4 regions of the Streptomyces sp. NPDC040405 genome follow, and region 4 is predicted to be linked to each of the others. Evidence: riboswitches for the same ligand, from Rfam matches in the RefSeq annotation. Region 4 holds a riboswitch; each other region holds the start of a gene.

Region 1 (5,435 bases), on a different contig from region 4:
AGCCGGTCTCCCCCGGCATCAGATAGTGCAGATGCTCGCGGGCTCGCCGCTCGATGTACGCGGGGTCGCGCAGCCGGGCCTTCTGCTCGCTCAGCTTGGCCACCTCGGCGCGCTCCTGCTGGGCCTGGCGGCGCTGGTCGGCGATCTCCGAGCGCTGGGAGATGTACTGCCGCATGGGATAGGCCAGCGCGACCACCAGCGAGCAGACGACCAGTGCGAGGAGGGCGGCCCGGCCGGTGAGCCTGCTGCGGCGGCGTTTGATCCGGGCACGGTAGACCCGGGCGGCGGCGTGCTCGCCGAGCGCCTTGAGCCTGGTCGCGGTGGAGAACCGATCCGCCGGCACGTCGCCTCCCCGGTGATGACTTCGCTTGAGTCGTGAGTAACGCCCGCTTGAGTAACGCCGTCCCCGGCCACGGTACGGGACCGCGGCCGGGGACATGCGTCAGACGTGTCCGCTCCTCAGGATCGGGAAGCGGTCAGCCCTTGAAGCGCGGGAAGGCGGAACGGCCCGCGTACACCGCGGCGTCGTCCAGGATCTCCTCGATGCGCAGCAGCTGGTTGTACTTGGCCACCCGCTCGGAGCGGGCCGGGGCGCCGGTCTTGATCTGGCCGCAGTTGGTGGCGACGGCCAGGTCGGCGATGGTGACGTCCTCGGTCTCACCGGACCGGTGCGACATCATGCACTTGAAGCCGTTGCGCTGGGCCAGCTCGACGGCGTCGAGGGTCTCGGTCAGCGAGCCGATCTGGTTGACCTTGACCAGCAGGGCGTTCGCGGTGTCGTTCTCGATGCCGCGGGCCAGCCGCTCGGGGTTGGTGACGAACAGGTCGTCGCCGACCAGCTGGACCTTGTCACCGAGCTGGTCGGTGATCGTCTTCCAGCCGTCCCAGTCCTCCTCGTTCAGCGGGTCCTCGATGGAGACCAGCGGGTACGCGTCGACCAGCTCGGCGTAGTACGCGGTCATCTCGGACGCGGTGCGGTCCTTGCCCTCGAACTGGTAGACGCCGTCCTTGTAGAACTCGGTGGCGGCGACGTCGAGCGCGAGCGCGATGTCCTGGCCGGGCTGGTAACCGGCCTTCTTGATGGCCTCGACGATCAGGTCGAGGGCGTCCCGGTTGGAGTCGAGGTTCGGCGCGAAGCCGCCCTCGTCGCCGAGACCGGTGGACAGGCCGCGCTCCTTCAGCACCGCCTTGAGGGTGTGGTAGACCTCGGCACCCCAGCGCAGGGCCTCCGAGAAGGACTCGGCGCCAACCGGCGCGATCATGAACTCCTGGATGTCCACATTGGAATCGGCGTGCGAGCCGCCGTTCAGGATGTTCATCATCGGGACCGGCAGCAGGTGCGCGTTCGGGCCGCCGAGGTAGCGGAAGAGGGGCAGGTCGGACGCCTCGGAAGCGGCGTGCGCGACGGCGAGGGAGACGCCGAGGATGGCGTTGGCGCCGAGCGAGGACTTGTCCGGAGTGGCATCCAGGTCGAACATCGCCTGGTCGATCAGGCGCTGCTCGGTGGCGTCATATCCGACCAGCTCGGGGCCGATCTGCTCGATGACGGCGAGGACGGCCTTCTCCACGCCCTTGCCGCCATAGCGGTTCTTGTCGCCGTCACGGAGTTCGAGGGCCTCGAAGGCGCCGGTGGAGGCGCCGGACGGGACAGCGGCACGGCCGGTGCTGCCGTCGTCGAGGCCGACCTCGACCTCGACCGTGGGGTTGCCTCGCGAGTCGAGGATCTCGCGAGCTACGACGACGTCGATGGACGGCACGAGGATCTCCTTCGTATGGGTCTTCGGTAGCAGCATGAGCCTAACCGCACCGAAGCCCCGGCGGGGTGCACCGTGGGGGCGGCGCACCCGGCCGGGGCTCGTCAACGGGGTGGGACGGCTCAGCTCAGGTGGAGCTGCTGGCCGGGGAAGATCAGGTCGGCCTTCTGGATGACGTTCTTGTTCAGCTCGAACAGCTTCTTCCAGCCGCCCTTGACGTCCTCCGTCTTGGCGATCTTGCCAAGGGTGTCACCGGACTTGACCTTGTACTCGCCGTCGCCCTTCTTGATCGGGCCGCGGGTCTCGGCGCGCGCGGCGTGCTCGGGCGCGCTGCGCGGCGCGGCCTTCGGCTTGGCGGAGGGGGCCGGCTGCGAGGAGTCGGGCTGGCTCTGCGACGGGGTGGACGGCGCGGGGGCGGCGGGGGCGCCACCGGAGGTCAGACCCTTGCCGCAGACCGGCCAGGCGCCCTTGCCCTGGCTGGCGAGGACCTTCTCGGCGACCTGGATCTGCTGGGCCTTGCCCGCCTTGTCGGCGGTGGGAGCGAACGCGGTACCGCCGTAGGCGGCCCAGGTGGAGGAGGAGAACTGCAGGCCGCCGTAGTACCCGTTGCCGGTGTTGATCGACCAATTGCCACCGGCCTCGCACTGCGCGACCTGGTCCCACTGGGAGCTGGTCGCGGCAGAGGCGGACGTCGCACCGATGAGCGGGGTGGCCACGGCGGCTCCGGCGAGACCGGCGAGCGCGGCGATACGGGTGGCCTTGGAAGGACGACGGTGCTTGCCCTGAGCGTTGGACATGTTCGTTCGTTTCCTCACCGACGCCTACGAGGTGAGCTGTCGGGTTCGGGCGTGAGTTGCCCGGCCGGATGCGGAGTACGCACCCGGCTTCACCCCTAGCCGTTCGGCCGATTCCGCTGGCCTCCCGGCACTTACCTTGGGTCCCCCGCTCCTGCCTTCGGCGCTGGCGCGTCGGTACCGGACGACCGCCGGCAGGACTCGGCGTGACGGTCGACGGTGCTCGCGGTGGCGAGCGGAAAGACGTTAAACACACGTGCGGGAAACGTTCAAACACCCTTATCCCAGCGAAGAGGGACGTTATCGATCTCACTCGGCGCACATCGGCGCAGGTGGGGCCGGGTGCGGAGAGACCGGACACGAGGGACGGCCCGGGAAATGTGACGAGAGGTATGTCTCACCGGTTTCAGATCGGGCAAATCCCCCCGAACTACCGGCCCCTGATGGTGAGGTCAAGCCGCTGACCAGGGAGAATGAGATCCGGGTCGGTTCCGATGAGGTTCTCGTTGGACACGTAGAGCCGACGCCAGTCGCCGCCCAATTCCTGCGTTTCGGCGATTGCTGAAAGATTGTCACCCGGACGCACCGTGTAGCCGCCATCCGTGGGGTTTTCGGCGCGGTCGGCTCCGCCACGCGAGGCATGGCCGCTCGGCCGCTCCCCCGGGTCCGATTCGCCCCGATGTTTACCGGATTCACCCCGGTGCTCACCGGAGCGGTCTCCGGAGGCACCTCCCGTGGAGGTGGGCGTCGGCGAGGGGTCGGACGTGCTGGAGGTGGGCGACGGGGAGGGCGTGGCGTCGGGTGCGTCCGAGGGGTCGGGAGTGCCGGAGGGGGTGGGGGTGTTCGATTCCTCCGGCGTCTTGTCGGCCGGGGCGCCGTCCCGTTCGCCGGAGTCCCGGTCCGAGTCACCGCCCGAGTCCCGGCCCGAGTCACCGTCCGAGCCGTCGCCCGAGTCGCCGTGCTGCGGGGCCTGCTGGGAGGGGCGCGCCGTGCTGCCCGGGTTCACGTCCGGGGCATCGCCGTCGGCGGTGAGCCCGGCGTTCAGCGCGCAGCTGGGCCAGGCGTCCGGGCCGCGGTCGCCGAGTATCGACTCGGCGACGGCTATCTGCTGGGAGCGGCTGGCGAGGTCGGGGCGCGGGGCGTAGCCCGTGCCGCCGTACTTCTTCCACATGTCGAGGGTCAACTGCAGACCGCCGTAGAAGCCGTTGCCCTCGTTGGCGCTCCACATCCCCGCGCTCTCGCACTCGGCGACCCGGTCCCATGTGCCCGCGGGGGCGGCCTGGGCGCCGGTCGCCCCGAAGAGCGGGATGGCGATGCTCGCACCGGTCACCCCCGCCGCGACGACGATGGCGGGAGCCTGGCGAGGGCGGCGGTGGCGTCCGTTTCCGGAAAGCATGCGAAATCGCCTCTCGTGTGGGGGCTCGGTTGTCGGTTGAACATAGCGAGGTCACACGATCATCACAAGCCGGTGTATCCCAGGTCACGCCGTGGTCATGCGCCTGACCGAACGTCACTTTCCCCAGGTCACCGGGAGGGTGCGCAGCCCGCGCATGATGAGCCCGCCGCGCCAGCGCAACTCCTCCGGCTCCACCGCCAGCTGGAGGTCGGGGAGTCGGCGCAGCAGGGTGGCGAGCGCGGTCTGCGCCTCCAGGCGGGCCAGCGGGGCGCCCAGACAGTAGTGGATGCCGTGGCCGTAGCCGAGGTGCTGGTTGTCGGTGCGGGAGAGGTCGAGGACGTCGGGGTGGGCGAAGCGCTCGGGGTCGCGGTCGGCGGCGGCGAGCACCACGAGCACCGGTTCCCCCTCGGCGATGTGCTGGCCGCCGATCGTGACCGGCTCGGTGGCGAACCGCCAGGTGGCCATCTCCACCGGGCCGTCGTAGCGCAGCAGTTCCTCGATGCCGGTGGCGAGCAGTTCCTCGTCCCCTTCTTCCGCCTCTTCCAGATGCCGCTGGAGCCGGGCGCGCTGCTCGGGGTTGCGCAGCAGGGCGTAGAGGCCGTTGCCGATCAGATTGACGGTGGTCTCGAAACCCGCGAAGAGAAGGATGAAGGCCATCGCCGCGGCCTCGTTCTCGGTGAGGTGGTCCCCGTGGTCGCTGGCCCGGATGAGATCGGAGATCAGGTCGTCGCCGAGCGCGGCGCGCTTGCGGTGGATCAACTCGGCCAGATACGCGCGGATCCGCTTCACCGCGCGGGCCACTCCGCCGCGCGGGCCCCCGCCGTGCCGGATCATCGTCGCGGCCCAGTCCCGGAAGTCGTCCTGGTCCTCCCGCGGGACGCCGAGCAGATCGCAGATCGCATAGATAGGGAGAGGAAAGGCGAACTCATGGATGAGGTCCGCCTCTCCCCGGTCCGCGAAGGCGTCGATGAGGGCGTCGGTCAGCTCGCGCACCCGCGGGGCGAACGCGGCGACGCGGCGCGGGGTGAACGCCTTGGACACCAGCCGCCGCAGCCGGGTGTGGTCCGGGGGATCGATATTGAGCAGATGTGTCATCAGATCCGCGCGCTGTTCGCCCGGGATGCCCACTTTGCCTCGGGCGTGAGCGGACTCACTGTGCCGCTGGGGGTTCTTCGACAGCCGGGCGTCGGCGAGCGCCTGCCGGGCGTCGGCGTAGCGGGTCACCAGCCAGGCTTCGACCCCGCTGGGGAGCGTGGTCCGATGCACCGGGGCATGCTCGCGTAGCCAGGCGTACGCGGGGTAGGGATCGGTGGCGAACTCCCAGGTGAACAGGGTGGGAGCGGGGGCAGGGCAAGGCTGATCGGACACGCTCCGACGATACCGGCCGCGGTCCATGGATTCCGATACGCCACTTATCGGAAGTAAATCCATAACGCGCAAGTAAAGCCAATTAATGTCGAAGCAATTCGACGACCATCTCCACACACTCTC
Region 2 (5,435 bases), on a different contig from region 4:
GGTGCGGCACCGGCGCAGGCGGCGACGTCGTGTACGGCGACCACCGGTCCGTATCAGAAGCAGGTCGAGAAGTTCCTCGGCCGTCCCGTCGACGGCCGGCAGTCCTCGGGGGACTGCCGCGCGACGCGGAGTTTCCAGATCAACCACGGCATCAGCCCGACCATCGGCTACGCGGGCCCCGTCACCTGGGGCGTCATGAAGCTGATCAACGCGCAGCGGGCGGCGGGGCACAACCCCAACGCGGCGCGTAAGTGCCCCACCAACAAGGGCCGCATCGCCTGCGTCGACCTCACCCGGCAGCTCAGCTGGGTGCAGGACGGTTCGCGGCTGGTGTTCGGTCCGGTGCCGGTGCGTTCCGGGCGGGACAAGTACGAGACCCGCACCGGGCTGAAAAAGATCTACTGGCGGGACAAGAACCACTGGTCGACGATCTACGACGTGGCCATGCCCTACAGCCAGTTCTTCGACGGCGGCCAGGCGTTCCACTCCATCGCGGGCAGCGTATGGTCGCCGCCCGGCTCCCACGGCTGCGTCAACATGCGGTCCGGTGACGCGAAGAAGTACTGGAGCCTGTTGCGGAACGGCGACGACGTGTACGTGTACGGGCGTAAGCCGGGCACGTGATCCGGCTGGTGTGAGCAGCGGCTGCCCGCCGGCATGGACGGGCAGCCGCATCGCTCCGTGGCGGCTACGCGGGCCGCACGCTTCCGTAGATCGGCATCTCGGTGATCGGTGCCTTCTTCACCACATCGCCCGGCTTCGGCGCGTGGATCATCATCCCGTCGCCGATGTAGAGCCCGACGTGGCTGATGTCGTCGTAGAAGAAGACGAGGTCACCGGGTTTGAGGTCGGAGGTCGAGACGCGCGTACCGGCCTTCACTTGGTCCCACGTGGTGCGCGGCAGCGAGACACCGGCGGCCTTCCAGGCGGCCTGGGTGAGCCCTGAGCAGTCATAGGAGTTGGGGCCGGTCGCGCCCCAGACGTACGGCTTGCCGAGCTGGGACTCCGCGAAGTCGATCGCCTTGGCCGCCTTGGTGCCGCTCGTGGAGGTGGACGAGCCGGTGCCGGTGCTGGAACCGGAACCGGAAGAGGAACCGCCGCTCGACTGCTGCTCCTGCGCCTGCTCCTTCTGCTTGGCCGCGGCCTCCCGCTGCTTCTCGGCCAGTTCGGCCGCCTTGCGCCGCGCCTCCTCGGCCTTCTTCTTCTCGATCGCCGCCAGTCGCGCCTTCTCCTTGGCGGTCAGATTCGCCAGCAGTCGGCGGGCCTGCGCGAGCTTGTCCTGGACGGACTTCTTCTTGGTCTTCAGCTCTCGCTGGGTCTCGTTCAGCGACTCCAGGCTCCTGGCGGCCTCGCCGCGCTCCTTGGCGGCCTTCGCCGCCTGCGTCTGGAAGTCGTCGACGGCCTTCTTCTGCGACCCGGCCATCCGGTTCATCAGATGGGACTGGTCGAACAGGTCCTGCGGGTCGTTGGAGAACAGCAGGCTCGCGGCGCTCGAGGTCACCCCGCCGTTGCGGTACTGGGCCGCGGCGTAGGTGCCGAGCGTGCGGCGGGCCTCGTTGAGCTTCTCCGTGTTCTCGGCGACGTCGTCCAGCAGCCGGTTGACCTTGGTGCGCTGCTTCTCGGAGCGCTCCTTGGCGGCGTTGTAGTGCTGGGTGGCGGATTCCGCCTGGTGGTAGAGGGTGTCCACCTTCTCCTTGACCGCCTCGATCGACTGCGTCGTGCCGGGCTTCGGATCGCCCGGGGCGGCGTTCGCGGTCTGGGAAAGGAGGGTGACGGAGGCGAGGGCGGCGGTGGTGAACCCGACGGCCGTACGGCGCCCGGTGGAGGACGCGGCGGTGGGTATTCGGGTCCGCGGCTTGCGGTGCGACGCCAAGGGAGGCGACTCCTTCCGTGGACCGCCTACCGGGTTAGCTGTCGGGTTCGGGCGGTACGGAAGGTTGCCCTACGGCCGTGCGCGGGCGGGACGCCACGTCGTACCTGCCGTACGTGTCGTATCGCAGCTCGGGCCGATTCACCCCGGGGTTGATTGGGCCCCTCCTCCCCGAAGGGGGTCAGGAGGGCGGGTCCCCGGCTCCGGGCGCCTTGCGACGTGGCCGGACTCGGCGGAGGCTGCCCGGGCCGACGCGGTTCGCCGACGGGTGCACGGGCTGCCTGAGGGAGGACGGTAGCCAACTCGTGGTGCTCCTGTGAAGGCTGGTGGTCGTTTTGCCCGAAACCGTTTCGTGACATCCATGTGCGGTCCATGCGTAGGCTGTCGGTAGGGCCGCCTAAACTCGGTGAGCGATGAGCAGCCTCTTTGACGACAGCTTCCTGGCGAATCTCGGGCCTCCGGGCGAGGAGCCCCCGCCGCCCGAGGATTCCGCACACCCGGGCCCCGCCGACGCCGAGGAGGTGCCGCACCACCTCTTCACGGGCGCGTTCGACGCGCCGGTGCCGAGCGGCCCCAGAGAGGCGTACTACCGGGACGGCGCGCCCCGCCCCGCCCTCGACCCGGCGGCGCTGCTGGAGGGGCTGAACGAGCAGCAGCGGGCCGCCGTGGAGCACACGGGCTCGCCGCTGCTGATCGTCGCGGGGGCCGGGTCCGGCAAGACCCGGGTGCTCACCCACCGCATCGCGTATCTGCTCGGCGCCCGCCATGTGCACCCCGGCCAGATCCTCGCCATCACCTTCACCAACAAGGCGGCGGGCGAGATGAAGGAGCGGGTCGAGGAGCTGGTCGGGCCACGGGCGAACGCCATGTGGGTATTGACCTTCCACAGCGCCTGCATCCGCATCCTGCGCCGCGAGTCGAAGAAGCTGGGCTTCACCTCATCGTTCTCGATCTACGACGCCGCCGACTCGAAGCGGCTGATGGCGCTGGTGTGCCGGGATCTCGATCTCGACCCGAAGAAGTTCCCGCCGAAGTCGTTCAGCGCCAAGATCTCCAACCTGAAGAACGAGCTGATCGACGAGGAGACCTTCGCCGGTCAGGCGGCGGACGGTTTCGAGAAGACGCTCGCCGAGGCGTACGTGATGTATCAGTCGAGGCTGCGCGAGGCCAACGCCTTCGACTTCGACGACATCATCATGACCACGGTCAATCTGCTCCAGGCGTTCCCGGACGTCGCCGAGCACTACCGCCGCCGCTTCCGGCACGTCCTGGTCGACGAGTACCAGGACACCAACCACGCTCAGTACACGCTGGTGCGCGAGCTGGTGGGCACGGGCAAGGACACGGGCGCGGGCAAGGACACAGGTACGGACACGGGCCCGGACGCGGCCGGGGAGGAGCCCGGGGAGCTGTGCGTCGTGGGCGACGCCGACCAGTCGATCTACGCGTTCCGGGGCGCCACGATCCGTAACATCCTCCAGTTCGAGGAGGACTATCCGGACGCGCGGACGATCATGCTGGAGCAGAACTACCGCTCCACGCAGACCATCCTGAGCGCGGCCAACGCCGTCATCGAGCGCAACGAGAACCGCCGCCCGAAGAACCTGTGGACCGAGGCGGGCACCGGCGCCACCATCACCGGGTACGTCGCGGACACCGAGCACGACGAGGCCCAGTTCGTCGCCGACGAGATCGACCGGCTGACGGACGCGGGGGACGCCCGCGCCGGGGACGTCGCGGTCTTCTACCGCACCAACGCCCAGTCCCGTGTCTTCGAGGAAATCTTCATCCGGGTCGGGCTGCCGTACAAGGTCGTCGGCGGGGTCCGCTTCTACGAGCGCAAGGAGGTCCGCGACGTCCTCGCGTATCTGCGCGTGCTGGCCAACCCCGAGGACGCCGTACCGCTGCGCCGCATCATGAACGTGCCCAAGCGCGGCATCGGCGACCGCGCCGAGGCGATGATCGACGCCCTCGCGTCGCGCGAGAAGATCACCTTCCCGCAGGCGCTGCGCCGCGTCGACGAGGCGTACGGCATGGCGGCCCGCTCGGCGAACGCGGTCAAGCGGTTCAACACCCTCATGGAGGAGCTGCGGACCGTCGTGGAGTCGGGCGCGGGCCCGGCGACCGTCCTGGAAGCCGTGCTGGAGCGCACCGGCTATCTGGCGGAGCTGCAGGCGTCCACCGATCCGCAGGACGAGACCCGCATCGAGAACCTCCAGGAGCTGGCCTCCGTGGCGCTGGAGTTCGAGCAGGACCGGGGCGAGGAGAACCCCGGCACGCTCGCGGACTTCCTGGAGCAGGTCGCGCTCGTCGCCGACTCCGACCAGATTCCCGACGAGGACGAGGAGGGCGCGGGGGTCATCACCCTGATGACGCTCCACACGGCCAAGGGGCTGGAGTTCCCGGTCGTCTTCCTCAGCGGCATGGAGGACGGGGTCTTCCCGCACATGCGCGCGCTCGGCCAGACCAAGGAGCTGGAGGAGGAGCGGCGGTTGGCGTACGTCGGGATCACGCGCGCCCGCGAGCGGCTGTATCTGTCGCGGTCGACCATGCGCAGCGCCTGGGGCCAGCCCGCGTACAACCCGCCGTCCCGCTTCCTGGAAGAGATCCCCGACCAGTACGTGCAGTGGCGGCGTACCGGTCCCGCGACCCCGTCGGCGTCGATGGGCGCCATGACGTCGGGCAGCGGGTCGGGGCTGTCGTCCGGGTTCTCGTCGTCGCGCTCGCGGTCCGGGTCCGGGTCCGGTGCGAGTGGTTTCGCGACGCGGCGGGCGAAGGACCGCCCGGTGGTCTCCCTGGCCATCGGGGACCGGGTGACGCACGACTCGTTCGGGCTCGGCACCGTGGTGGCGGTGAAGGGCACCGGGGACAACGCGGAGGCGACGATCGACTTCGGCGGCGAGAAGCCGAAGCGGCTGCTGCTGCGGTACGCGCCGGTCGAAAAGCTCTGAGCTGGTGTAGGAGCCGGTGTAGGGGGGGGCGGTCAGTTGGGGTCGAGGCCGTGGCTCTGCAGCCACGGCTGCGGGTCCACTGCCGCCCCGCCGCCCGGGTGCACCTCGAAGTGCAGGTGCGGGCCGGTGGAGTTGCCGGAATTCCCCGAGTAGGCCATGACATCCCCGGCCTTGACCGTCCCGGAGCGGATCTTGGTGCTGCTGAGGTGGCAGTACCAGGTCTCCGTACCGTCGGGAGCGGTCAATATGACCATGTTGCCGTAGGCGTCGTTCCACTGGGTCCGCACGGTGCCGTCGGTAGCCGCCATGACGGGCGTGCCCTGGCTGACCGGGAAGTCGATTCCGGTGTGCAGGGACATCCAGTTGATGCCCGCCTGGCCGAAGCCCGCGCTCAGCCCGTGCTGCTTGACCGGCAGCGAGAACTTCGGCCGCATGGCCTCCTTGCGCGCCGCCTCCGCGGCCTTGCGCTTCTTCTCGGCGGCCTGACGCGCCTTGAGGTCGATCCGCTCCTGGGTACGGCTGGCGCGCTCCCGGAAGTCGTTGACGCCGTCGTCGACTCCGGCGAGCCGGGTGTCCATCTCGCTGTTGGCGACGGATGCCTTGACGGGCTGCAC
Region 3 (5,435 bases), on a different contig from region 4:
CTTCCTGCTCGCGGGCGGGGACGAGATCGTGCTGTGGGAGCTGGAGCACAATCTGACCCGGGACGGGCGGCTGGTGTGCGAGGTGTACCTCGACGAGGTCTCGGCGGAGCTGGCGGCCGACCGCCATGCCCGTGCCCTCGGCGTCGACCTCTGAAAAGCCGACCTCCGAAAATCCGATGGTGGGCCTACCGGGTGAACTGTGTGCGCGCCTCCCCGGTGTCGCGGAATTCTTTTCGTTGAATCGGGCCGTGTGGTTTTCCGCGGATTCGGTTCTTCTGGAGGAATGCAAGTGAACATCGGAAAGAAGGTAGCTGTCCTGGCCGTAGCGGCCGGAGCCCTGGTCCTGGGAAGTGCGGCCGGGGCATCCGCCCACGGTGGCGGGGGCTTCGACCCCTTCGGGACGATCCAGACCAACTCGTGCGACACGGCCGCCGGCCCCATCGTCGACACCGCCGTGGCCGCCGCCACGGGCGACATCTCCGTCGCCAGCAACTGCCTCAACTTCACCAACGGCACCGCCGCTGTCCAGAGCAACGACTGCGACACGGCCACCGGCGCCATCGCAGCTATCTCCGGCACCGCGCCCACGGGTGGGATCACCGTCGGCAGCAACTGCACCAACATCGCGGCCGGTAACCCGTAAGCGATGAGCCCCACGCCGACGGCCACGGCCTCGGCTGACCGAGCCCGGCGAATGCCATGGCTCGCCCCGCGGCCCCGGATGCCTGCCATCCGGGGCCGCTCGGCATCCGGGCGCGGTCCCCTGAAGCACTCCTGACGCACCCACATGGCCGCCACCGGCTCGCACCGCGCCCCGGCACCCGGAAGCCTGATGACGAGGTCACGGACGGGGGCACGGACGAGGTCGCGGATTCAGGGGAAGCGGGAGAAGCCGGTGGTGCGGGTGCGAGGGAGCAGAGCTCGTACGGGCGCCCGTACGCCCGCCGCCCCCGATGCCTCCGGTGCGGCCGCCCCGGGCCCGGGCGCCGGACTCGTCACGGCCGAGGAGGCCGTTCAGGCGTCGTCGGGGGGCTGGGCGGCCCGCTGGACCCCCGCCGCCCTTCTGCTCGGCGGCGTCGCCTTCGACCTCGCAGCCCCGGCCCCGTACACCGCCTCCCCCTTCTTCGCCGCGGCCCCGCTGGTCGCCGCCTCCCTCTTCCCGCTGCGGCAGACCATCGTCACCACGGTCCTCGCCCTTCTCGCCGTATGCCTGCTGGCCGAGCTGCACGGCGTACGGGACCCGACCCAGGCCGCGACCGAGATCGCCACGGTGGCCACCGTCGCCCTGCTCGCGCTCGTGATCAACCGGGTCGTCCGCCGCAGCGACCGGCGGCTGGCCTCGGCGCGCGGTATCGCGGAGGCGGCGCAGCGGGCCGTGCTGCCCGTACCGCCCGCCCGTATCGCCGGGCTGGACGTCGCGGCGCGCTATGTGGCGGCCGAGCGGTACGCGGCGATCGGCGGCGACCTGTACGCGGTGCAGGACACCCCGCACGGCGTACGGCTGATCGTCGGGGACGTCCGCGGGAAGGGGCTGCAGGCCGTGGAGGTCGTCGCGGTCCTCATCGGCGCCTTCCGGGAGGCGGCCGAGCAGGAGGCGACGCTGGAGGGGCTCGCGGGGCGGCTGGAGCGGGCGCTGCGGCGTGAGGGCGCCCGGCGGGCCGAGCTGGAGGCGTTCGAGGGGTTCACCACCGCCGTGCTCGGCGAGATCCCGCGCGGCGACTCCACCCTCCGCCTCATCAACCGCGGCCACCCTCCGCCGCTGCTGCTGCCCGGCGACGGCGAGGTGCTGCCGCTGGAGCCGGAGGCGGCCGCGCTGCCGCTGGGGATGGGCGAACTGGGCGGGTGGCCCGACCGGGTGACGGAGCTGCGGTTCCCCGAGGACGCGACGCTGCTGCTGTTCACGGACGGGGTGACCGAGGCCCGTGACCGGCACGGCACGTTCTACGTCCCGGAGGAGCGGCTGCGCGGCCGCCGCTTCACCGGACCGGGCGGACTGCTCGACGCGCTGGTGGAGGACGTCGCGCTGCACGCGGGCCGGGAGACCTCGGACGACATGGCACTCCTCGCGGTCCGGCGCCCGTCCGGATCGAACGGAACCACGGCCCCCGCTCCGGACACGGACCGTAGCCGACCGTGACGCGTGCGCATAACGATTGATGCACGATCAGCTTGTCGGAGGTTTTTGCCAACCCTTGCCTGACGGGGTGAAACGCCCCCATCTGTCCCCCGTTGCTTACTAAGTTCATGCCAAAGCTGCGCGGATTCTTCAGAAGAGCTTGGAATCATGTCGCGCTCTCTATTAACGTTCGATAACGCAGCGCGGTCGACGTAGCCGTCGCAGAGGCGGCACCGTGCGCCGTCGCCGAATCCCGTACGTCCAGCGGCAGCACCACCCTCAGCACCACGCATGACGCATCACGCATTACGCCAGCACCAGCCGCGGCACCGAGGGAACCGGGGAACCACCACCTTGGGGTGAATCGGGTCGAACCTGACCCGTAGGAGACCTTCCTGCTCCGAACCCGTCAGCTAACCCGGTAGGCGAGAGGGAAGGAAAGGAGTGCGCCCCGGTGGCGTCCAACAGGTCCGTACTGGACGAAGCCCCGTACCGCTCATCGGGTACCGGCATCGGCACCGCGACCGCGTACGGAGTCGGCTTCGACGCCGGTGCCGGCGCCCGGCCCGCTGTCGGACTCGGAGCCGAAGGGGGACCGGATGAGTCCTCCGCCTCGTACGCCGCCAAAGAAGCGGTCTGGGACGAGTGGAACCCGACCGAGGAGTCCATCGCTCCGCTGCGCGGCAGGCACCGCGTCGTCAAACAGCGCGGCGGGACCATGGCCCGCAGCAGCGCCGTCCTCGGCGTCGGCGTCATCGCGGCGGTCGGCGCGGGCGGCATGGCCAGCGCCAAGGACCGGCCGTCGGTCCCGATCTCCATGCCGGACCTCGCCCACGTCGCCGACGAGGTCAAGGCCCAGCTGCCCGCCGCCAAGGACCTGCCCGGCATCGGCTCCCTGATGGCGGACGACCAGGGCTCCGCCCAGTCCACCGCCGCCACCCTCACCACCGGCGGCACCGACTCCGGCGAGGCGCTGCGCACCCGCATCCTGCGGCAGGCCGAGAGCCAGCAGACCGCGGCGGACGACGACCGGCGCGAGGCCGAGGCACGGGCCGCCGCCAAGGCCGCCGCCGACGACGCGGCCAAGGCCGCCGCCAAGGCGCGCGACCTGGTGGAGCAGAAGAAGGCCGAGGCCGCCGCCAAGAAGAAGGCCGCCGAGGCGAAGGCGAAGCAGGAGGCGAAGGCCGCGGCCGCCGCCAAGGCCGCCGACACCCCCGCCAAGACCTCCACCGGGTCCGCCGGATTCACGCTGCCCGTCGCCTCGTACACCCTGACCGCGGGCTTCGGCCAGGCCGGAGACATGTGGTCCGCCGACCACACCGGCCAGGACTTCGCCGCCCCGACCGGCACCCCGGTCAAGGCGGTGAGCGGCGGCACCATCACCCAGGCGGGCTGGGCCGGGTCGTACGGCTACCGCATCGTGCTCAAGCTCGATGACGGCACCGAGATCTGGTACTGCCATCTGTCGTCCATGGTCGTCACCTCGGGCAAGGTGTCCTCGGGCGAGACCATCGGCCGCGTCGGCGCCACCGGCAACGTCACCGGCCCCCACCTCCACCTGGAGGTCCGGCCGGGCGGCGGCTCCCCGATCGCCCCGCTGTCCTGGCTGCGCGACCACGGGCTGAACCCGTGACCCCCTGATCCGGCCGTCGTACCGGCGGCCCCTCGCTCCGGCGGCTCTGGCGCTCTCTCCCCCCTTGACGCCAGGGCCGCCGGTTCGCTGTCCGCCGCCGCATGACGGAATAAGCGCCTCCGGTCAGCGCGTTGTGGGAACGCGTGACTGAGACTCGCAAGACCATTGGCAAGCTTTCCGTTTTCCCGCTCTCCCTGGGCGGCAATGTCTTCGGCTGGACGGCCGACGAGGCCGAGTCCTTCGAGGTGCTCGACGCGTACGTGGCGGCGGGCGGCAACTTCGTCGACACCGCCGACGTCTACTCCGCCTGGGCCCCCGGCAACCAGGGCGGCGAGTCCGAGACCGTCCTCGGCAAGTGGTTCGCCTCCCGCGGCAACCGCGACGACATCGTCCTCGCCACCAAGGTCGGCGCCGGGTCCCCGGAGCCCCGCGGGCTCTCCTCGTCCGCCATCAAGACCGGCCTCGACGAATCGCTCCAGCGCCTGGGCACCGATTACATCGACCTCTACTACACCCACTTCGACGACACGTCCGTGCCGGTCGAGGAGATCATCTCCACGCTGGACGAGCTGGTGAAGGCGGGCAAGATCCGCGAGATAGCCGCCTCCAACATCTCCGCCGAGCGCCTCGAAGCCTCGCTCGCGTTCTCCGACAAGGAGAACCTGGCCCGCTACGTCGCCCTCCAGCCCCACTACAACCTGGTCTCGCGCGACACCTTCGAAGGCGAACTGGCCGACGTCGCCGCCCGCCACGGGCTGGCGACCCTCCCGTACTACGCCCTCGCCTCCGGCTTCCTCACCGGCAAGTACCGCCCGGGCACCACGGTCGACAGCGCCCGCTCCACGGGCGCCGCCCAGCACCTGGAGACCGAGCGCGGCCAGAAGGTCCTCGCCGCTCTGGACGACGTGGCCGCCAACCACGACGCCGACCACGCCACGGTCGCCCTGGCCTGGCTCGCCGCCCAGCCGACCGTCGTCGCCCCCGTCGCCAGCGCCCGCATCCCCGCCCAGCTCCCCGCCCTGCTGGCCTCGGCCGACCTCCGGCTCACCCAGCCCGAACTGGACCTCCTGACGTCCGTCTCGGCTTGACCCCGGTCCCGGCGACGCGCCGCCGTACCGGCGCGTCGTCGCCGTGGCTCGCCCTCTCCCGCCTGCAGCTCTTCATTAGTTGTCCGTTAGTGGAACGCCAACTCGATGATCGAGAGTGGTTGTCGTCCGGGAACGGCACGCGATTGTCGTCCGGGACGGTACGAGAGCACAGACCAACGGGAGAAGCACGATGAACACCGCCACCACCCGCTTCCGCGGCCGCGCCGGCCGCCGCATCGCCCTCACCATCGTCGCCGCGGCAGCGCTGAGCCTGGGGGCCACGGCCTGCGGGCCCGAAGACGACGCGGCGGGCTCCTCGAGCTCCCCGGCCGCGTCCGCCTCGCAGGACGCCTCGGGCTCGCAGAACAAGGACGGCTCCGGTGGCACCGGCAGCGAGGCTCCCTCCGAAGGCGGCGGCGTCGCCAACGCGGGCAACAAGAAGCTGATCGTCGGCACGCTGAAGTACCTCGCGCCCGGCAAGCTGACCGTCACGCCCGAGGACGGCGGCACGGAGCAGGCGTTCCTGGTCTCCAACGCCACGAAGATCCTCGGCGCGGCCGCGATCTGCGTCGACGACAGTGGCAGCCCGAGTATCGGC
Region 4 (5,435 bases):
ATCGGCTCGATGGCCGACCTGGACGCCGCCTCCCTGGAGGACGCCCGGGAGTTCTTCCGCACGTACTACGCGCCGAACAACGCGGTGCTGTCCATCGTCGGTGACATCGACCCCGAGCAGACGCTCGCCTGGATCGAGAAGTACTTCGGCACCATCCCCTCCCACGAGGGCAAGCGGCCGCCGCGCGACGGCACCCTCCCCGAGGTCATCGGCGGGCAGCTGCGCGAGGTCGTGGAGGAGGAGGTCCCGGCCCGTGCCCTGATGGCCGCCTACCGGCTGCCGCACGACGGCACCCGCGAGGCCGACGCCGCCGACCTGGCGCTGACCGTCCTCGGCGGCGGTGAGTCCTCCCGGCTGCACAACCGCCTGGTGCGCCGCGACCGTACGGCCGTCGCCGCCGGGTTCGGCCTGCTGCGGCTGGCGGGCGCGCCGTCGCTGGGCTGGCTGGACGTGAAGACCTCCGGCGGGGTCGAGGTGCCCGGCATCGAGACCGCCGTCGACGAGGAGCTGGCCCGCTTCGCCGAGGAGGGCCCGACGCCGCAGGAGATGGAGCGCGCCCAGGCGCAGATCGAGCGCGAGTGGCTGGACCGGCTGGCCACCGTCGGCGGCCGCGCCGACGAGCTGTGCCGGTTCTCCGTGCTGTTCGGCGACCCGCAGCTGGCCCTGACCGCCGTGCAGCGGGTGCTGGACATCACCGCGGAGGAGGTGCGGGCCGTGGCCGCGGCGCGGCTGCGCCCCGACAACCGCGCCGTGCTGGTCTACGAGCCCGTCCAGGGCACCGAGGACGTGGACGGGGCAGACCGGTCCACCGACGCCGCCGACACCGACGCAGAAGGGGAGGCGGCCCAGTGAGCGACGCCGTCACCGCCACCATGACCTTCCACCCTCAGCCGCAGGGCGGCGCCCCCAGGCCGTGGGCCTTCCCGGCGCCGGAGCGCGGTGAGCTGTCCAACGGGCTCACCGTGCTGCGCTGCCACCGCCCCGGCCAGCAGGTCGTCGCCGTGGAGATCAACCTCGACGCCCCGCTGGACACCGAGCCGACCGGGCTGGAGGGCGTCGCCACGATCATGGCGCGCGCCCTGTCCGAGGGCACCGACAAGCACACCGCCGAGGAGTTCGCCGCCGAGCTGGAGCGCTGCGGCGCCACCCTGGACGCGCACGCGGACCACCCCGGCCTCCGGGTCTCGCTGGAGGTGCCGGTCTCCCGGCTGCCCAAGGCGCTCGGCCTGCTCGCCGACGCCCTGCGCGCCCCCGCCTTCCCCGACGGCGAGGTCGAGCGGCTGGTGCGCAACCGGCTGGACGAGATCCCGCACGAGCTGGCCAACCCGGCCCGCCGCGCCTCCATGGCCCTGGCCAAGGAGCTGTTCCCGACCGAGTCGCGGATGTCCCGGCCGCGCCAGGGCACCGAGGAGACCATCGAGGGCATCGACGCCGCCGCGGTGCGGGCCTTCTACGAGGCGCACATCCGGCCGTCCACCGCGACCGCGGTCGTCGTCGGCGACCTGACCGGTGTCGACCTCGACCAGGCGCTCGCCGACACCCTCGGCGCCTGGACCGGCGGCCCGGCCCCGCAGGGCTCGGTCCCGCCGGTCATCGCCGACGACACCGGCCGTGTGGTCATCGTCGACCGGCCCGGCGCGGTCCAGACCCAGCTGCTCATCGGGCGTATCGGCGCCGACCGGCACGACCGCGTCTGGCCCGCGCAGGTGCTGGGCACCTACTGCCTGGGCGGCACCCTCACCTCCCGGCTGGACCGGGTGCTGCGCGAGGAGAAGGGCTACACCTACGGGGTGCGCTCCTTCGGCCAGGTGCTGCGCTCGACGCCGCCCTCACCGGCCGGTGGCGGCTCGGCGGGCGCCTCGCTGCTGGCGATCAGCGGTTCGGTGGCCACCGAGGTCACCGGCCCGGCGCTGGAGGACCTGTGGACGGTGCTGCGGACGCTGAAGGAGGAGGGGCTGACGGACGCCGAGCGCGATGTCGCCGTGCAGAACCTCGTCGGTGTCGCCCCGCTCAAGTACGAGACGGCGGCCGCCGTCGCGGGCACGCTCGCCGACCAGGTCGAGCAGCACCTGCCGGACGACTTCCAGGCGCAGCTGTACGCCAGGCTCGCCGAGGCGGGCACGGTGGAGGCGACCGCGGCGGTCGTGAGCGCCTTCCCGGCCGACCGGCTGGTGACCGTACTGGTGGGTGACGCCTCGAAGATCGAGGAGCCGGTCAAGGCGCTCGGCATCGGAGAGGTGCGCGTCATCACCGGCTGAACCGCGGCCCGGTGAACCGCGGCCGGCGAACCACGGCCCGATGAACCGAGGCCCGTCGGGCCCGTTATGTCCCCGGGGCCGACCCAACGCACTATCACTACAAGGACCCTGGCGTCGCATGAGACGCCAGGGTCCTCCCATATGCCCGATTTGAGGGCTGTTTGGTTTGTGGCGAGAACAACAAAAACCCGTAACCGTTTGGTGATCGAAACACGGCCCGTCTAGCGTCAGTGCGGCTGTTCGCCGGATACCCGCCGCATCCGCGGCACGGACAGTCATCGCCGAGTCCCATGGTGCGAGTGCCAGGGGAGCCGGGGACCCAAACGTCCCTGGGGTGAATCGGACGCCTTCCCCGGCCGGGGGAGGGGCCCGTAGGAGACCTTCCTGCTCCGAACCCGTCAGCTAACCCGGTAGGCGAGAAGGAAGGAAAGGAGTGCGCCACACCATGGCGTTCACCCGTGCCGCCGGGAAGCACCGACGTCCCAGCCAAGCCGCTGTCCGCACCGGAGCGAACATCGCGGGCATCACCACGGTCGCCTCGGGCGTCGTCGCCGGCATCGCCGGCCCCGCCCTCGCCGCGACCGGCGAGACGCCGTCTCCCCAGGACACCGGTCTCCGCCAGGCGATGGTGATGGGCGACGGTCTCTCCGACCGGATCGACGCGCAGGCCCAGTCCCAGGAGGCCGCCGCGGAGGCCGCCGCCGCCAAGGCGAAGGCCGAGGCCGTGGCCCGCCAGGAGGCCGCACGCAAGGCCGAGGCGGCCGCGAAGAAGGCCAAGGCGGAGCGCGAGGCCAAGGAGCGCGCCGCACGTGAGGAGGAGCGCAAGCGCCTCAACACGTTCGAGTCGCCCATCAGCGGCTCCAGCGTCTCCACCGGCTACGAGGCGTCCAGCGGACTGTGGTCCTCCGGCAGCCACACCGGGATCGACTTCCAGGCCTCCACGGGCACTTCGGTGCACTCCGTGGGCTCCGGCGAGGTCGTCGAAGCGGGCTGGGGCGGCGCCTACGGCAACAACGTCGTCATCAAGATGAACGACGGCACCTACACCCAGTACGGCCACCTCTCCTCGATCGGCGTCTCGGTCGGGCAGAAGGTCACCCCCGGCCAGCAGATCGGCCTGTCCGGCGCCACCGGCAACGTCACCGGCCCGCACCTGCACTTCGAGGCCCGCACCACCGCGGAGTACGGCTCGGACATCGACCCGCTGTCGTACCTGCGCTCGCACGGCGTCAACGTCTGACCCGCGCCGCCCCTCCTGTCGAAAGGCCCCGTCCGCTCCGGACGGGGCCTTCGGCGTACCCGCTCCGCTGTGACCAAAAAATATCCCCGAATTCCCGTCGCCCATCGGAAATCCCGGCGGCTTCGAATAGAGTCGCTGAACGCGCGCCAATCGGATGCGTTTCGCGGGGTTGAGGCGGAGGTTCGACAATGCGGGACCGGAAGTGAACGGGGATACGGCCGCACTCCAGGGCGGTCGCCGGATTTCGGCGCATGCGGTGTGCACGGCGATCCGTGACGACATCATCTCCGGTGTCTGTCCACCCGGCAGCCGGCTGGCCGAGGAACTGCTCGCCCGGCGCTACGGGGTCTCCCGGGTGCCCGTACGCGAGGCGCTGCGCACCCTGGAGTCCGAGGGCTTCGTCACGACCCGGCGGCATGCGGGCGCGTGCGTCGCGCAGCCGTCCGAGAAAGAGGCGGCCGACCTCCTGGACATCCGGGCCCTGCTGGAGCCGCTGGGTGCCGCCAGGGCCGCCCAGCGCCGCACCGAGGGGCATCTGAAGGTGCTGCGGGGTCTGGTCCGGCTCGGCCAGGAGCGGGCGCAGTGCGGGCGGCTGGGCGAGCTGCGCTCGCTGGGCGACTGGTTCCACGAGACGCTCGCCCAGGCGTCCGGCAGCCCGAGCCTGGCGGGCCTGCTGGTGCAGCTGCGGCGCAAGACGGCGTGGGTGTACGCGGTGGATCCGGCCCGGCAGGCGGCGCAGTCGGTACCGGGCTCACCGGGCGCACCGGGCCCGGCCGGGTGCGCGGACCCGTCGGTGCGCGCCGTCGAGTCCTGGGCGGAGCACGGGGCGATCGTGGACGCCGTCGCGCGCGGTGACGCCGACCGGGCGCGCACGCTCGCCGGCGCTCACACCGAACGTTCGCTGGCCGAATACCGATTGCGAAATGCGCCCCAGGTGAGAACTTCGAAACATTCCGTAAACACGGCGAGCGGGCAGAATTAACAGCTTCCCGGTATGCGGCTCAATGGAATTCCAGATGCGGAAAAACAACGGGGCCGCGGTGATCCGTAATGGTTCACCGCGGCCCCGCCGCGCCGAAATGCGATTCGGACGGAATCAGACGGTCTCCGGAAGCTCCTCGAGACCCTCGGCCACCAGCTTCGCGAGCCGGTCGAGCGCGACCTCCGCGTCGTCGGCTTCGGAGGCGAGCACGACCTCGTCGCCACCCTGAGCGCCCAGGCCGAGCACGGCGAGCATGGAAGCGGCGTTGACCGGGGTGCCGCCCGCCTTGGCGATCGTGATGGGGACGCCTGCGGCGGTCGCCGCACGGACGAAGATCGACGCCGGGCGGGCGTGCAGGCCCTCGGCCCAGCCGATGTTGACGCGGCGCTCAGCCATGGTGTTGCCCTTCAGATCTGCGGGTGCTGTTGTCTAGACCAGATCATACGGTGTCCGGTCTCGCCCGGGTCGGGCCCGAGTGGGTCCGGTCATGTCCGAACAGGTCCGTTACGGACTTTCCCTCGACACACCCCGTTCACGCAAGGGTGTCCGCCATGCGGACCTCTCCGTCCCGGACTTCAGCCCGTACCCTGTCCCCATGCCGAGCCCGTCGGATCATCACGCGTATCCCACTCACTGGGAGGCCGACGTGGTGCTCAGGGACGGTGGTACCGCGCAGATCCGGCCCATCACGCCCGATGACGCACAGCGCCTGGTCAACTTCTACGAACACGTCTCGGACGAGTCGAAGTACTACCGCTTCTTCGCGCCCTACCCCCGGCTCTCCGACCGCGACGTCCGCCGCTTCACGCACCACGACTACGTCGACCGGGTCGGCCTCGCGGCGACCGTCGGGGGCGAATTCATCGCCACCGTCCGCTACGACCGCATCGACGAGGACGGGCTGCCCGCCCAACTCCCGTCGTCCTCCGCGGAGCGCGGCGCCGCCGACGAGGCC

The links. Region 4 has a riboswitch for cyclic di-AMP ahead of ACZ59A_RS18240 (M23 family metallopeptidase). Riboswitches for the same ligand answer to the same signal wherever they lie in the genome.
Region 1: another riboswitch for cyclic di-AMP. It lies ahead of ACZ59A_RS23910 (transglycosylase family protein); the one in region 4 lies ahead of ACZ59A_RS18240 (M23 family metallopeptidase).
Region 2: another riboswitch for cyclic di-AMP. It lies ahead of ACZ59A_RS22945 (C40 family peptidase); the one in region 4 lies ahead of ACZ59A_RS18240 (M23 family metallopeptidase).
Region 3: another riboswitch for cyclic di-AMP. It lies ahead of ACZ59A_RS40775 (M23 family metallopeptidase); the one in region 4 lies ahead of ACZ59A_RS18240 (M23 family metallopeptidase).

What each region holds. Positions count from the first base shown of each region.
Region 1 is NZ_JBVIVI010000005.1:574,784-580,218, reverse strand. It holds gene ACZ59A_RS23920 (FtsB family cell division protein) at 1-343, opposite strand, end outside; gene eno (phosphopyruvate hydratase) at 477-1,757, opposite strand; gene ACZ59A_RS23910 (transglycosylase family protein) at 1,877-2,551, opposite strand; cyclic di-AMP (ydaO/yuaA leader) riboswitch at 2,558-2,724, opposite strand; gene ACZ59A_RS23905 (transglycosylase family protein) at 2,979-3,944, opposite strand; gene ACZ59A_RS23900 (cytochrome P450 family protein) at 4,059-5,339, opposite strand.
Region 2 is NZ_JBVIVI010000005.1:370,668-376,102, forward strand. It holds gene ACZ59A_RS22940 (L,D-transpeptidase family protein) at 1-624, shown strand, start outside; gene ACZ59A_RS22945 (C40 family peptidase) at 689-1,873, opposite strand; cyclic di-AMP (ydaO/yuaA leader) riboswitch at 1,882-2,115, opposite strand; gene pcrA (DNA helicase PcrA) at 2,284-4,821, shown strand; gene ACZ59A_RS22955 (M23 family metallopeptidase) at 4,854-5,435, opposite strand, start outside.
Region 3 is NZ_JBVIVI010000017.1:137,759-143,193, forward strand. It holds gene ACZ59A_RS40760 (DUF6227 family protein) at 1-154, shown strand, start outside; gene ACZ59A_RS40765 (hypothetical protein) at 290-643, shown strand; gene ACZ59A_RS40770 (PP2C family protein-serine/threonine phosphatase) at 905-2,137, shown strand; cyclic di-AMP (ydaO/yuaA leader) riboswitch at 2,416-2,559, shown strand; gene ACZ59A_RS40775 (M23 family metallopeptidase) at 2,571-3,749, shown strand; gene ACZ59A_RS40780 (aldo/keto reductase) at 3,893-4,837, shown strand; gene ACZ59A_RS40785 (hypothetical protein) at 5,028-5,435, shown strand, end outside.
Region 4 is NZ_JBVIVI010000004.1:98,659-104,093, forward strand. It holds gene ACZ59A_RS18230 (M16 family metallopeptidase) at 1-852, shown strand, start outside; gene ACZ59A_RS18235 (M16 family metallopeptidase) at 873-2,258, shown strand; cyclic di-AMP (ydaO/yuaA leader) riboswitch at 2,528-2,689, shown strand; gene ACZ59A_RS18240 (M23 family metallopeptidase) at 2,704-3,498, shown strand; gene ACZ59A_RS18245 (GntR family transcriptional regulator) at 3,701-4,480, shown strand; gene ACZ59A_RS18250 (HPr family phosphocarrier protein) at 4,595-4,876, opposite strand; gene ACZ59A_RS18255 (bifunctional acetate--CoA ligase family protein/GNAT family N-acetyltransferase) at 5,076-5,435, shown strand, end outside.